DNA from 3 places in the Arthrobacter sp. Y3225209 genome. Region 1 is predicted to be linked to each of the others. Evidence: riboswitches for the same ligand, from Rfam matches in the RefSeq annotation. Region 1 holds a riboswitch; each other region holds the start of a gene.

Region 1 (4,866 bases):
CCGGGCGTTCCACCGTTCCGCTAGGCGAAGAAGGCTGCCTGCAGCGGGCCGGCGATCTCCCGCACGTTGGTGAGGAAACCGTCGTGCCCTATCGGGGCGCGGATCAAATGCACCTGTGTGCCGCGCGGCAGTGCCGCAGCGAGGTCGGCCGATTGCTGCGGAAAGTAGAGGCGGTCTGATTCCACGGCAGCCACAAAGAATTCCGCCGTCGTCCGCGCCAGGGCCTGGCGCAGCGAGCCGCGCCCGCGGGCGACGTCGTGCCCCATCAACGCTTCGGTCAGGACCAGGTAGGTGTTGGCGTCGAAACGGCCGGCCAGCTTGCCGGCCTGGTGGTCGAGGTAGCTTTCGACGGCGTATCGGCCCCGTTCAGCGGGCAAAACGGCGCCGAAGGGGTTCTCGTCCTCCTGCGGGCTGCGCCCGAACCGGTATTCGAGCTCCGGTTCGGACCGGTAGGTAATGTGGGCGATCCGCCGGGCCAGGCCGAGGCCTGCCAGGGGCGGGTTCCCGTTGTAGTAATCGCCGCCGCTGAAGTCCGGGTCCAGCCGGATGGCGGCAATCTGCGCCTGCGCAAAGGCGATCTGTTCGGCGGTGCTGGCCGGGGTTGCCGCGATCACGGCACAGCGCTGCACCCGGTCCGGTTCCGTGGCCGCCCATTCCAGCGCCCGCGCCCCGCCCAGGGAGCCGCCCAGCACGGCATGCCAACGGGCTATGCCAAGGCGGTCCGCCAGCCGTGCCTCGGCCCGCACGGCGTCGCGGATGGTAACCAGCGGGAACCGTGAGCCCCACGGCAGGCCCTGCGGGTCCAGCGAGGACGGGCCGGTGGAACCGTAGCAGCCGCCGATCATATTCGCCGCGACCACGTAGAACCGATTGGTGTCCACGGGCCGGCCCGGCCCCACCAGCTCATCCCACCAGCCGGGCTCATCCGTGTGCCCGCGGGCCACATGGGTGCTTCCGGTGAGGGCGTGGGCCACAAACACGGCGTTGCTCGCGTCCGCGTTCAGCTGGCCCCACGTCTCATACCCGAGGACGACGTCGGGCAGGTATCCGCCGGTTTCCAGTTCAAGTCCGCCGATCGAGGCGAACCGCAGCACCCCGTCCACGGCGGTGGCGGGGTGCTGCGGTGCAGAATGCCGAATAGTCACGGTGCCCCGTTACGCGCCCTTGGCGGCCCGGAAGCCGGCCTCGAGATCCGCGAGGATGTCGTCAATGTGCTCGATGCCCACGGAGAGCCGCACGAGCCCGGGGCTGACTCCGGCGGCGAGCTGCGCCTCGGCTCCCAGCTGGCTGTGCGTGGTGGAGGCCGGATGGATGACCAGCGAGCGCACGTCACCCACGTTGGCCACATGGGAGTGCAGTTCCAAACCATCCACGAACCGCTTGCCTGCTTCCACTCCCCCGGCAATCTCGAAGGACACAATGGCCCCCGTTCCGCGCGGGCCGTACTTGCGTCCGCGTTCGAACCACGGGCTCGACTCCAGGCCCGCGTACGCAACGGACAGGACGTCGTCGTGCGCCTCCAGCCAGTTGGCAACCTCGACGGCGTTGGCCACGTGCCGCTCCACCCGCAGGCTGAGGGTTTCCAGGCCCTGGGCAATAAGGAACGCGTTGAACGGTGAGACCGCCGAGCCGAGATCGCGCAGCAGCTGCACACGTGCCTTGAGGATGAAGGCCAGGTTGGCGCCAAGCGGGCTCCCGACCCCCAGGTCCCGGGCGTAGACCAGCCCGTTGTAGCTCTCATCCGGTGTGTTGAAGCCGGGGAACTTCTCCGGGTCCGCCGCGAAGTCGAAGTTCCCCGAATCCACGATGACGCCGGCGATGGAGGTGCCGTGCCCGCCGAGGTACTTGGTGGCCGAGTGCACCACAATGTCCGCACCCCATTCAATGGGGCGGATGAGGTACGGCGTGGCGAGCGTGTTGTCCACGATCAGCGGCACTCCGGCCTGGTGTGCCACGGCGCTGATGCCTTCAAGGTCCAGTACGTCCTGGCGCGGGTTGGACACCACCTCGCCGAAGAACGCCTTGGTGTTGGGCTGCACCGCGGTGCGCCACTGCTCCAGGTCATCCGGGTCCTGCACAAAGGTGGTCTCGATGCCGAACTTCTTCAGCGTGTGCTTTAACAGGTTGTACGTGCCGCCGTACAGGCTGGGGCTGGCCACAATGTGGTCACCGGCCTGGGCCACGTTCAGCAGGGCGAAGGTTTCCGCGGCCTGTCCCGAGGCCAGCAGCAGTGCGCCGACCCCGCCTTCCAGGGACGCGATCCGGTTCTCTACCGCTTCCTGGGTGGGGTTTCCGATCCGGGTGTAGATGGGTTCAAGATCGGCCAGGGCAAACCGGTTTGCGGCTGCCTCGGCGCTGGGAAAGACGAAGGACGATGTCTGGTAGATGGGCAGGGCGCGGGCGCCGGTGACGGCGTCGGGCTCCTGTCCTACGTGGATCTGACGGGTTTCAAAAGACCAATCTGCACTCATGATGCTCCCTCATGCCAGGGGCCGCACACTACCTTCGCGGGAACATCCGGGTACGCCGGATGTCCGGTGGGGTTTGTGGGACCCGCGCTTGCCGGACGCCCTTTTGGCGTGCGGCCAGGTCTTCACCCGGGGCACCCCACCGCGGTTGGAGGGTTGCCGGCCAGCAAGCCGGGGCTATCTGCTGGCACTCATGACCTGCACCCATAAAAACTGATCCGCTGAGGATGCGCAACCTTCATGACTTTTCGTGAAAAAATAACCGGCCCCGTGTATAGATTTCGTGTCCTGAGGCAACTGGATTTCTTCTTAGGCTTCCCTTAGTCGAGACGGGCATCACAACGTGCCACAATGAGCCGCATGCGCTTGGACCATGTTTCTTATGCCTGTGAATCCGACGGTCTTTTGGCCACCACCGAGAGGATTGCTGCTGCTCTCGGAGCCGACTTCGTAAAGGGTGGCGTCCACCCCCGATTCGGTACCCGCAATATGATCCTGCCCCTGGCCAACAACCAATATGTGGAAGTTGTCGAGGTGCTCAACCACCCTGCCTCGGACAAGGCGCCCTTCGGGCAGGCCGTCCGCCAGCGCTCCGAATGCGGAGGCGGCTGGATGGGGTGGTGCGTCGCAGTTGATGACCTCTCGCCCTTCGAAGAACGCCTGGGCCGCCCGTCAGTGCCGGGCAACCGAAAATTCCCTGATGGCCAGGAACTCACCTGGCGCCAGATCGGCATCAACGGCCTGATCGCGGATCCCCAGGTGCCCTACCTGCTGCGATGGGATGACGGCACCGAGGCACTGCACCCCTCCAATGCCCTTCCCGGGATGCCCGGTTCGGTGAAACTGAATTCGCTGACCATCGCCGGGTCGGCTGCCCGGGTCACTGACTGGCTGGGCCACCCGGTGGAGGCACCGCTGGAGGGCGTTGCCGTCACCTGGATCGCTCCGGCCGGCACGCCCGGCATCATGTCGGTCACCTTCGACACCGCCAACGGCCGGGTGGAGATCTAGCTCCGGGGTTTTGCTGCCGGTTTGGGGTTTTCCTGCCGGTCTGAGAATTCCCTCCGCTGCAAAGTGGCAGGAATTTCCCAAACCGGTAGATTCTCTCTCCGAGCCGCAGGTTTTCCACATTTGAGCCTGGTTCGCTCGCATCTACGCCACCGCCCTTCCACCCTGAAGGCGTGAATCCCGAGCTCATCTTCGCGGCTGACGCCGATTCCTTCGGCTCAGGCCGCCGTTCCCTTGCCCTGCAGTGCCGGGCGGGGCAACTGGTGCGGCTTCGTGCCGGGATCTATATCGACGTCGAGGTATGGCGACAGCTCCGTGCCTGGGAAAAAGAGCGGGTACGTATCCAGGCGGCATCACAACAAGTGCCCGGGCAACGCGTCCTCGTCCAGCAGTCCGCCGCCGTCATTTGGGGGCTACCGGTGATCGATTCACCACCTGAGGTACTACTGCTGGCTTCCCCGTCCTCCCACGGCCGGCGCCGGGGCGGTCTCCACTGGACGGAACGCAAGCTGCTGGAACCGCTCGATGTTGTTGAGGGAATGTCGCTGACCTCCCGTGCACAGACCGCTCTGGACATGGCCGCGTATCTGGCTTTCGAGCACTCGGTTCCGGCTATGGACAGTGTCCTGCGCCCGGACCTGGTGCACGGCCGCCCAGCCACGAACAAAGACGAGCTGGAAAAACTGGCTCGGAATCTGCCCGACATGGCCAAACAGACGAGGGCCCGGCGCGTAATCGACTTTGCCGACCCCCGGTCCGAGTCCCCAGGGGAATCGTATTCACGTGCAGTTCTGCACCGCCATGGTTTTCCGGTTCCGGAGCTTCAGTATGAATTTCTTACTTCAATGGGTCACTTCCGAACAGATTTTTATTGGAAGGACCAGCGGGTGGTCGGAGAATTCGACGGTGCAGTGAAGTACGGTGCCAACGGATCCGTACTCCCTCCGTCGTGGGACACGCTGATGCGGGAAAAACGTCGCGAAGACGCCATCCGTGCAACCGGGGTCGATTTTGTCCGCTGGTCCTGGCGCGATATCCGCATGCCGGCGCAGCACCCGGAGAGCCTGGTCCACCGGCTGATCCAAGCTGGCCTGTCTCCAACCCGCCGCCAGCGCTGAACTCTCTGCCGGTTGGGAATTCCCTGCCGTTTTGGGAATTCCCTCCGCCGCAAACTGGCAGGGATTTCCCAAACCGGTCGATTTATCCCAAACGGACCGGAACCAGCGTTTACCCACCCGCAGCACGGATCAGCCGGGCATTAACCTCCCGCAGCGTCCCGGCGTCGATCTTCAGCACCGCCCGGTCATAGGTGAGCAGCCCATTGACCTCGTCCTCGACGTCGGTGAGCTGGGTATAGACCGTGGCCGCGAGGCCGCGCGCCACCGCCGGT
Region 2 (4,866 bases), on a different contig from region 1:
AAACGAATAGGGTTCCTGTCCTTCGGACACTACCGGAACGCACTGGGGTCCCGGACGCCCAGTGCCCGGGACGCAGTATTGCAGCAGATCGAGCTGGCGGTAGCCGCGGAGGAAATCGGCGTCGACGGCGCGTACATGCGGGTACATCACTTCGCGCCGCAGTTCTCCGCCCCGTTCCCCACGCTTGCCGCCATGGCGTCCCGGACCAGCAAAATCGAACTGGGCACCGGCGTGATCGACATGCGCTACATGAATCCGCTTTCGATGGCGGAAGATGCCGCCGTGGCGGACCTGATCAGCGGCGGACGGCTGCAGTTGGGCATCAGCCGGGGATCCCCCGAGCCTGCCCTGCGGGGCTATGAGTCCTTCGGTTACGTGCCGGGGCCGGACTCCACCGACGCGGACATGGCTCGCCAGCACACCGAGGTGTTCCGTGCCGCCATTGCCGGTGCCGGGGTGGCCCAGTCCGATCCGGCAATGACCGGGACAACCGCCCCCATGGCCATCGATCCTCTTTCTCCCGGTCTGCCTGAGCGCATCTGGTGGGGTTCGGGGACCCGCGCCACGGCCAAGTGGACCGGCGAGCAGGGCATGAACCTGATGAGTTCCACCCTGCTGACCGAAGACACCGGAGTTCCGTTCGACCAGCTGCAGGCCGAGCAGATCGAGGTCTACCGCAAGGCCTGGGCCGACGCCGGCCACCAGGGCACGCCGCGGGTCTCCGTGAGCCGCAGCGTCATCCCTCTGGTGACCGGGGAGGACCGGCATTACTTCGGTCTCCGCGCGCAGGCCGAGGGACGTGACCAGGTGGGCCACCTCGACGGGGGCCTCGCCCGGTTCGGCAAGAGCTACATCGGCGAACCCGACGTGATCGCTGCCGAACTGGCCGCTGACGCTGCCGTGCAGGCCGCAGACACCGTGCTCATCACCGTGCCCAACCAGCTCGGCGTGGACTACAACGCGCACCTGCTCGAAAGCATCGTCAAACTGGTGGCACCGGACGCCGGCTGGCGGTAACGGGGCGGTGTGAGGAACCGCTCCCCGCTCGGTAGGATCAAACGTATGGAGAGCGATCGCCACCCCGCAGATGAGGGGTGGGTGTTTGCCCCTGCACCGCCGGACACGCGTACCTATACGGGCCTTGGGACAATCACCGTCGACGGCGAGACGTTTGCAGTGCGCAGGCGTGACGAGGATGGAACGATTCTCTATGACTGGGTCTCGGGACCCAACAATGGTTATGGATTCAACGCCCTCGGCAGGCGTGAACCGCCCACGCATGAACAGCACGTGGCCGCTATTCGCGATTTCCTCTCGTCCATTGACCCCGCGACGGGGTACTTCCACGACCCGTAGGCTCAAGACTGCCAGCCGAATTGGTGATTGAGGCTAGTGCCTGACAGGCAAGTCAGGGTGCCATCGCCCAGACGCGATGCCGTGTGCCGGACGGGCCGGGTAAGGCGGCTTTAATAACTCTCGCGAGCTCTGCGAGCGGGAGTTTTCGTTGCCGCTGTCCCGGTCCGCCCGGCGCACCGCCGCCCGACGCCGCACGACCACACCAGACCCTGATAACGCGTGTCTGTCGAAATGTCGGTGCCCTCGGTTACAGTAGTTTCTAGCTTCACGAGATGTGGCCTCCGCCCGGTTCGCCGGGCATAAAAGCTCCGACTGGCCCCACACCAACCCCACTGTTCGGCGGGTGGTTCGGATGACGAAGCGGCCTGCTCCAACCGGTGCAGGCAAGGACAACCTGAAAAGGAACCCACTGTGAGCACGTCCAGTGTCAGCAACTCCGCTTCCAACAACTCCGGCTTCAACAACTCTTCCATCAGCAGCAGCTGCTCCGGTTTTGCGCCCGGCCACAACGTCCATTGGATCCACCGCCGCCGGCTCGAGGCGTGGGATCAGTGGTCCGACGTCGAGGTCGCAGCCGACCCGGAGCTTGACCTCATCCACCTCGTCATCGACGGAACGCAGCAGCTGATGTGGTTCCACAACGTGGGCGCCGTGGCCGCCGCCCTGGACGCCGCCGTCGACACACCACAGTGGTGCCAGCGATACTCCACACTGATGGTGCCCGGCGGTTTCGGCTCGGATGCCCGGAGCTCTTTTTTCTACTTGGCCCGGCCGGAGCGGGTGCTGCCCTGCATCGGGTCTCCGGTCCGGGCTCCCGAAACCGAGCGGATTGACGGCCAGGCGTGATTCCCGGCCGGTTAATATGCGGACTGTATCTGTCCGGATACCGATGACGGCCGTGCTGTTCGGGTTCTAGCCTCAATGCCATGACGAATATACAGATCTGCGTTGACTGCACCGATGCCCACCAACAGGCGGATTGGTGGGCCGAGACCCTGGGCTGGACGCTGGAGCCCGTGGACCAGGACTTCATTTCGTCCATGCTGGACCAGGGCTTGGCGAACCCGGAGGACGTTATCGAGCACAACGGTGTCCGGGTCTGGCGGGACGGCGCCGCCATCTGTCCTGCCGACGAGGTGGGCCGGAAGGACCGGTTGCGCGTCCTGTTTCAGCCGGTTCCCGAGCCCAAAACCGTCAAGGACCGCATTCACCTGGATGTCCGGCTTCAGGGTCAGGATAAGGACGCGGCCCGGGCCGCCTTGGAGGAACGCGGCGCGTCCTTCCTGACCGAAGCAAGCCAGGGACCGCACTCCTGGTACGTCATGGCGGATCCCGAGGGCAACGAGTTCTGCATCAGCTGACGGGGTTGCCGGGGACCGGCGGCGCAGGCCGCGGGCCCCCGGCCGCGTCAGTTAACCGTTCCGGTGTCTCCGCGCAACTCTCCGCGCAGCTGGGCAATCCGCAACCGGAGGAAAATGATCACGAGTACCAGGGCCCAGACCACAAGGACGGCCACTGCAACCACCAACAGGAAATACAAAATTACGAACACTGCGCCGATTCCTGAGCCTACTGACACGCCGATCCCCCGATTCTGTGTGCCGGCCCCGGGACGGGTCCGGTCCTGCCACCGATGCTAGGGCATGGCTTCCTGCGGGGCCGCATTTCCCGCGTCGAGATTACTGCTGCAGCAGTTCCGGCGGAATGGCGTAGATCAGCACCACGCTGAGCAGGTTCTTCGCAGCATGCACGCCGTAGGACAGCATGAAGTTGTTTCCTGCCCATACGTACAACCCGACCAGGACGGCACCAGTGGCCAGATAAGGCATCAGGACCGGCAGTGACAGGGATTCCTTACCCACAATGTGGATGGAGGCGAAGAGTAGGACCGACAGGATGCTGCACGCCCAGATGTTCCAGTAGCGGCTGAGTTTGCCGATGAGCAGGTGCCGGAAAATGTACTCCTCCACGAAGGGCGCCAGGATGACGACCAGCGGCACCACCAGCCAGGGAGACATTTCGGTAACCAGCCCCTGCACAGCCTCCTGGTTCACGGCGGTTTCGGCCTGGCCGGCGATGATCACGCCCACCATGGAAGCGATGATCGTGAGGATCACGCCAATCGGGATCAGGGCAGCGGTCAGCACCGGCCGGGTGGCAAGGACCCGGGTCTCGCGGGCAACATACCGCCGGGCGGCAATAAGGGCCAGAATTCCAGCCACCGCATAGAAACCCAGATTGATGACGTAGGCCGCCACCACCGGGTCCGGAATCAGCACCGAGAGCCCGGGAATGTTGATGGGCACAAAACTCAGCAACAGCAGGAACAGGACGTAAAAGCCCGCCGCGACGCCGTCGCTGCGGGTGAACCGGTAGGAAAGCCACGGGATTTGTGCCGCTGCCCGCCCCGACGGGCCGGTCCGGTATTCGTTAGCTGTCATCACCTCAGGATAAGAGGCCGTGCCGCCCCCGTGCAGCCCGTTCTTGGTTCAGCGCGCACGGCGGCCTTCAAAAACGCACCCGCTGCCTAGTTCAGCTCCGCGATCACCGGAGGCAGTGCCTCAAGCAGTTCCCGGGCCAGGAAACTCAACGGCCCGCGGGACGCCGAGAGCCGGTCCCCCGCCACGGCGTGCAGGTAGGTGCCCCAGCATGCCGCCTGTTCCGGCGTCGCCCCGCGGGCCAGGAAACCGCCTACCGCGCCAGCCAGGACATCCCCCGAACCGGAGGTCCCCAAACCGGGATTGCCAGCGGGTACTTCCCAGCTGGAACCGTCCGGTGCCGTGATGAGGTTCTGGGCCGTCACCACTGCCGAGTATTTCCTCGCCACCTTCAACGAGGCGTTCGCCATGTCCAAAGACTCTTCTTCAGTGTCCTCCTCCCCCAGCAGGTGCAGGATCTCGGTCCGGTTCGGCGTCAGCACCAGCCGGCCAACCAGCACCTTGGCCACCTCCGGCTGTCCGGGCAGGACCCCGAGCGCGTAGGCATCGAGCACCACCTGGGTCTTTTCCCCCAACAGGGGAACCACGGACACCAGCAGCGCCGCTGTCTGTTCAGCGTCCGCCAGGCCCGGCCCAATCACCACGGCAGCGGCCGAGTCCAGATCTGCTGCAAGGACCGCACCGGCAGCACCGCCGTCGATGTAGCCGCCGGACTCAGCGAGTCCCGCGACGCCGGCTTCAGGAACGGCGACGGCGACACTCACGGCAACGGACTCGGCCAGTCCCATGGTCAGCCGGCCGGCCCCGACGCGCAACGCAGCAAGGCCCGTCAGCATTGCGGCACCCGGAGTGCGGCGTTCCCCGCCGATCACCAGCACCGTTCCGCGTTCCTTTTTGCCGGCGGTGTCGGTGGAGAGCTGCCAGCCGCGGAGCAGGTCCGGGGTAACCAGGTCAGCGCGGGTGGATGTCATGTTCATCTCCTGCGTGTTCGGTGACGGGCGCTCCGCTGTCCTGCAGGTGCAGCACGCTGTTGAAGGTGTGGACCTCCCACGGTCCGGTGCCCGACGGGCGC
Region 3 (4,866 bases), on a different contig from region 1:
CGCGACGTCGTAATAGGCGTCCAACAGCGCGGTGAGGTCTACAAGGTCGGAAGGTTCGGCACGGTTGCCTGCACGATTAGACATACCCCTAAGCATGCCAAAGAAACACCGGGGGCGGCAGACGGGCTGCTACGCGTGTATCGCCCGCCGCCGCCGTATGCTCTTATCCACACAGCGGCGGGACCGGTGGGGAAGGCGGACAGGCATGAGCATGCAGGGCAGTGCAGCCCCCGGACGCGTCCGCGCCCGTGCCGTGCGCCGCGGCACCGTCGCGGGCGCAGTTTTCCTCAACGCGGCGTACGTCTGTGCAATGCCGGTGTTCTGGTTCTGCTGGACCCAGCGGAACGCATTTGCCCTGCCGGGCTGGGCCTCGGACACCGCCGGGATTGCCGGCGGCGTCCTGCCCGTCCTGGGTTTTGCGGCAGGATGGGCCGCCGCCGCCGTCCTGGTTGCCCGCGGTCGGCGGCAGGAGGGCTGGACGGTGTTCAATACCGTCTGCGCGCTGGGTCTCCTGTCCGCTGCCGCCGGAATGCTGACCCTGACCAGCGCCGGTCTGGACAGCTAGGGCGCGCATTTGGACAGGCTTTAAGCAACGGACTGCGGTACGCGGAGCGCTGCCCCGCGTACCGCAGTCGGACGAACCGGTGCTAGCGGTCCTTGTGTTTCGCCGTGAAATTCGCGTTATCGGCGTTCAGGCCCTGGGCCAGGTTCGAATGGACCTCGGTGCGCGGATCGGACCGGTCCTGGCTGCCGCTGCCGTCCGGCACCTCTTCGCCCAGGTTCTGCATGAGGTTGTCGGCGGCGTTCTCGATTGGATTGGTCGGCTCGGGTCCGGGATCCTTCGCGTTCGTATCAGCCATGATGCCCTCCTCTGACTTCGACTATCAGCAACCTTACAATTGCTACTTTAGTTACCAGAGACGGCTGCTGGCCAGCCGTGCACCTTCCCCGAGCGCCTCAAGCTTGGCCTGGGCAATCTGCGGATGAACCCGCCCGCCCAGGCCGCAGTCCGTGGAAGCAATAACGTTCTCCCGGCCCACCAGCCGCGCAAAGCGCTCAATCCGGTCCGCCACCAGCTCCGGGTGTTCCACCACGTTGGTGGCGTGGGAAACGACGCCGGGGATGATCACCTTGCCCGCCGGCAGCTTGGTGTCTTCCCAGACCCGCCATTCATGTTCGTGCCGCACATTGCCCGCCTCGAAGCTGTAACCCCCGGCATTGATCGTCAGCAGCGTGTCCACCAGGTGCCGGAACTCAATGTCCGTGGTGTGCGGTCCGTGCCAGGAACCCCAGCACAGGTGGAAGCGGATCCGGTCCTCCGGCAGGCCCCGCAGCGCATAGTTCAGCGCCTCCACCCGGATCTGGGTGAAGCGCAGGTAGTCCTGGACGGAGGGCTCCGGGTTGATCTGGTCCCAGTTCTCCGCAATGGACGGATCATCAATCTGGACAATCAGCCCGGCGTCGATAATCGCCTTGTACTCTTCCCGCATGGCATCCGCACACGCGTAGATGAACTCCTCCTCCGTGGCGTAGTACTCGTTGGCAATCCGGGAACAGGAACCGGGGGAGAGGGAGGCCAGGAATCCTTCCGTCAGACCTGCCGCGGCCAGGCCGGCCTTCAGATTCGCGATGTCCCCTGCCACGGCGTCGTGCCCGGTGTACTTCACCGGACCCGTGACCTTCGGGAAGATCTTCTGCGCCCCGGTGGTGATCCCCGATGACGGGTCGGTGTAGGCCGCAGCGAAGCGCTGCCGGTCGCGGCGGTCCCCGAAGCTTGTCAGGACAACGTTGCCCGGCGAGGAGCGGACGGGTTCCATCTCCCAGATGCCCGTCTCGGCCACGCTGAGACCGCTGAGCCTGGCGAAGGAATAGGACCACCAGGCGCCGTAATCCACGGCCGAGGACATGGCATGCCCGTACTCGCCGTCGTTGGGGATGTCGATGCCTGCCTGCTGCTGGCGGCGCACCAGATCCGCCACGGCGGCCTGCAGGAGTTCCGCGTAGCCCCCGGTATCCGCGGGATTCGCTTCCCGGGCGGCATTGGCGGCCAGCAGCTCCGGCGTGCGCGGCAGGGAACCGGCATGGGTGGTCAGAATACGGTCAGTGCTTTTACGCATGGGAATCCTCTGGGATTTCGTGCTCTTGCCCGCACCGGATGCCTGTAAAGGCGGAGCGGGCCGCTTCGTCATCCGAACCACCCGTGAAGCATGGGGTTGGTGCACGGCCAAGTCGGAGCTTGGCGGCCGTGTCTCCTGAAGCTGGTGCCATCCTAACCATGCCGTGCCGCCGGCACCAAGCACATGACAAAAAGCAAAAGGACGGCGGCTCCGGGAAGTCCCGGTGCCGCCGTCCATGAGGAGGCGCTGGTGCTGCAGTGCTTGCTAGCGCACGCCGCTCATCAGCTTCTTGATGGCCGGGGTCGCCGCTGCCAGGGCGATGCCCAGGACAATGGCGGTTCCGCCGCTGAACAGGAAGTAGCTGACCTCGGTCTCGGGGTTGTAGAACTGTGCCAGCCAGCCCGCGAGGGTGGTGCCCAGGGAAACCGAGAGGAAGAACAGGGCAACCATCTGGGTCCGGAAGACCTCCGGGGCCAGTTTGGTGGCCACGGACAGGCCGATCGGGGAGATGAAGAGTTCCGCGAAGGTGAACAGCAGCAGGATGCCGACCAGTGCCAGCAGCGGGGTGCTGTTGGCGCCGCCGCCGGAGAACGGGATGAAGGCGAGGAATGCCAGGCCCATGACGGCAAGGCCCAGGGCGAACTTCAGCGGCGAGGACGGCTGCCGGTCGCCCAGCTTGGTCCAGACCGCAGCGAAGACGGCTGCGAAGATGATGATGAAGATCGGGTTGATCGACTGCACCCAGCTCGGCGGCATGGTCCAGCCGAAGATGGTCCGGTTCAGGGACGTGTCGGCGTACAGCGCCACCACGGTGAACTGCTGCTGGAACAGGGCCCAGAAGGCGGCGCTGGCGATAAACAGCGGCATAAAGGAGTACACCCGGCGCCGTTCCAGCTTGTTGACCTTTTTGCTGCCCAGGATGATGACGAAGTAGGCAACCGCGGCCAGGATGGCCACAACGGCCATCACCACGGCCAGGTTGCCGGCGCTCAGGATGCCGAACACCACGGCCAGGACAATCACGACGACGGCGGCCGCCGCGTAGATCCCTACCTTGAGGTACTGCTGCCGAGGCAGCGGATTGGCCACTTCGTGGGCGGTCTCGGGCAGGTACTTGCGGGTCAGGCCGTACTGGACCAGGCCGATGGCCATGCCGATGGCGGCGAGGCCAAAGCCGTAGTGGAAGCCGAGTTCCACCTGGGCCAGGCCGGTCAGGAGGGGGCCCACCAGGGCGCCCAGGTTGATGCCCATGTAGAAGATGGAGAACCCGGCGTCACGCCGTTCATCCTTTTCTGCGTACAGGGTGCCCACCAGGGAGGTGGCATTGGCTTTGACGCCGCCGGAACCGAGGGCAATCATGATCAGGCCCGCTGCCAGCCCGGGTGTGCCCGGCAGGACGGCCAGGGCAATGTGGCCGAGCATAACGACGGCGGCAGAGTAGAAGAGCACGCGCTCGGACCCGAGGACGCGGTCCGCCAGCCAGGCAGCAAGAATGGTGGAGAGGTAGACACCGCCGCCGTAGGCGCCGACCAGAGAGGTTGCAACAGCAATATCGATGCCGAGGCCGCCGTCAGTGACCGAGTAGTACATGTAGTACAGCAGGATGCCCTGCATGCCGTAGAACGAGAATCGTTCCCACAGCTCGACACTGAAGAGATTGGCCAACATCCGGGGATGGCCGAAGAAGGTTTTACGCGCTTCTTGGACGCCTGGGTTACTGGGGGTATGGCTCACCCGTTAATGGTCCCACTCCCGAAGCGGGTGAGCGCCCCCCAATCCCGGGGAATCCGCCCGGGGCCGGGGAGGTTCTCTGCGAAGGTGTGCGAAAGCTCACCCGTTTTCGGCTCGATTTTGGCGAGATTACGTGCTTACCTCCCCCCGTTACGCCCGGATTTGGTGTCCGGACACTGATTTGCCTACAAGCGTGCCGGAATTCCCCGGCCGGGCCCGGGGTTGGCACCGGTATGGCTTCCCTGAATATCCCCGTCTCCATCCTTGACCGGGCCAACTCCCGGGAGGGAGACACCGAGGCCGAAGCACTGCAGGCGGTGGCAGAACGGGCCGAGTCGGCCGAGAAACTGGGGTTCCGCCGCTTCTGGGTGGCTGAACACCATGCCGTGGCCGGTATTGCCGGCTCGGCGCCTGCCGTCCTGATGGCAGCCCTGGCTGCCCGCACGCGAAGCATCCGCATCGGATCCGGTGGCATGATGCTGCCCAACCACCAACCGCTGGTGGTGGCGGAACAGGCCGCAACCCTCAATGCCCTCTATTCGGGCCGCATTGACCTGGGTGTGGGACGCTCGGTCGGTTTCACGTCGGCCGTTCGCCGGGCGCTGCATGCGGGGAAAGCCGAAGCCGAACAGTTCGAGGAACATCTGGCCGAATTGCTGGCCTACCTGGACGGGACAGCCGCAATTACCGCCAGGCCGCAGGACCATGGCCAGACGCCCGTATTTGTGCTGGCCACCGGTACCGGCGCCGATATAGCGGCACGGGCCGGGCTCGGGCTGGTTTTGGGCGGGCCGGCACTGTTCCGCAGCTCCCCGGAATCCGCGCTGAAACGGTACCGGAAAGGGTTCCGGCCTTCCCGCCGGTTCCCGCGGCCCTACGTGCTGGCAGCGGTGAACGTGGCGGTTGCCGCCACCGGGAGTGCCGCAACCCGCCTGCTGCTGCCCGAAGCCAATGCCCTGGCGGATTCCCGGACCCGGGGTGTGTTTCCAGCGCTGGCCGCAACCGACGGGACCGTGAC

What was found. A riboswitch is a leader RNA that binds a small molecule or an ion and turns the genes downstream of it on or off. The one in region 1 is predicted to bind S-adenosylmethionine.
Region 2: another riboswitch for S-adenosylmethionine. It lies ahead of AC5RVB_RS14005 (hypothetical protein); the one in region 1 lies ahead of AC5RVB_RS07315 (bifunctional o-acetylhomoserine/o-acetylserine sulfhydrylase).
Region 3: another riboswitch for S-adenosylmethionine. It lies ahead of AC5RVB_RS02630 (cobalamin-independent methionine synthase II family protein); the one in region 1 lies ahead of AC5RVB_RS07315 (bifunctional o-acetylhomoserine/o-acetylserine sulfhydrylase).

Annotation. Positions count from the first base shown of each region.
Region 1 is NZ_JBNHFW010000009.1:92,168-97,033, forward strand. It holds gene metX (homoserine O-acetyltransferase MetX) at 21-1,145, opposite strand; gene AC5RVB_RS07315 (bifunctional o-acetylhomoserine/o-acetylserine sulfhydrylase) at 1,155-2,471, opposite strand; SAM riboswitch class IV at 2,551-2,667, opposite strand; gene AC5RVB_RS07320 (VOC family protein) at 2,829-3,479, shown strand; gene AC5RVB_RS07325 (hypothetical protein) at 3,650-4,594, shown strand; gene AC5RVB_RS07330 (glycoside hydrolase family 2 protein) at 4,704-4,866, opposite strand, start outside.
Region 2 is NZ_JBNHFW010000028.1:37,085-41,950, reverse strand. It holds gene AC5RVB_RS14015 (LLM class flavin-dependent oxidoreductase) at 1-1,017, shown strand, start outside; gene AC5RVB_RS14010 (hypothetical protein) at 1,063-1,356, shown strand; SAM riboswitch class IV at 1,620-1,752, shown strand; gene AC5RVB_RS14005 (hypothetical protein) at 1,768-2,202, shown strand; gene AC5RVB_RS14000 (VOC family protein) at 2,283-2,717, shown strand; gene AC5RVB_RS13995 (hypothetical protein) at 2,765-2,935, opposite strand; gene AC5RVB_RS13990 (CPBP family intramembrane glutamic endopeptidase) at 3,036-3,797, opposite strand; gene AC5RVB_RS13985 (NAD(P)H-hydrate dehydratase) at 3,884-4,765, opposite strand; gene AC5RVB_RS13980 (histidine phosphatase family protein) at 4,746-4,866, opposite strand, start outside.
Region 3 is NZ_JBNHFW010000002.1:241,192-246,057, forward strand. It holds gene pgm (phosphoglucomutase (alpha-D-glucose-1,6-bisphosphate-dependent)) at 1-84, opposite strand, end outside; gene AC5RVB_RS02620 (hypothetical protein) at 206-565, shown strand; gene AC5RVB_RS02625 (hypothetical protein) at 648-860, opposite strand; gene AC5RVB_RS02630 (cobalamin-independent methionine synthase II family protein) at 912-2,117, opposite strand; SAM riboswitch class IV at 2,134-2,258, opposite strand; gene AC5RVB_RS02635 (peptide MFS transporter) at 2,382-3,785, opposite strand; gene AC5RVB_RS02640 (MsnO8 family LLM class oxidoreductase) at 4,082-4,866, shown strand, end outside.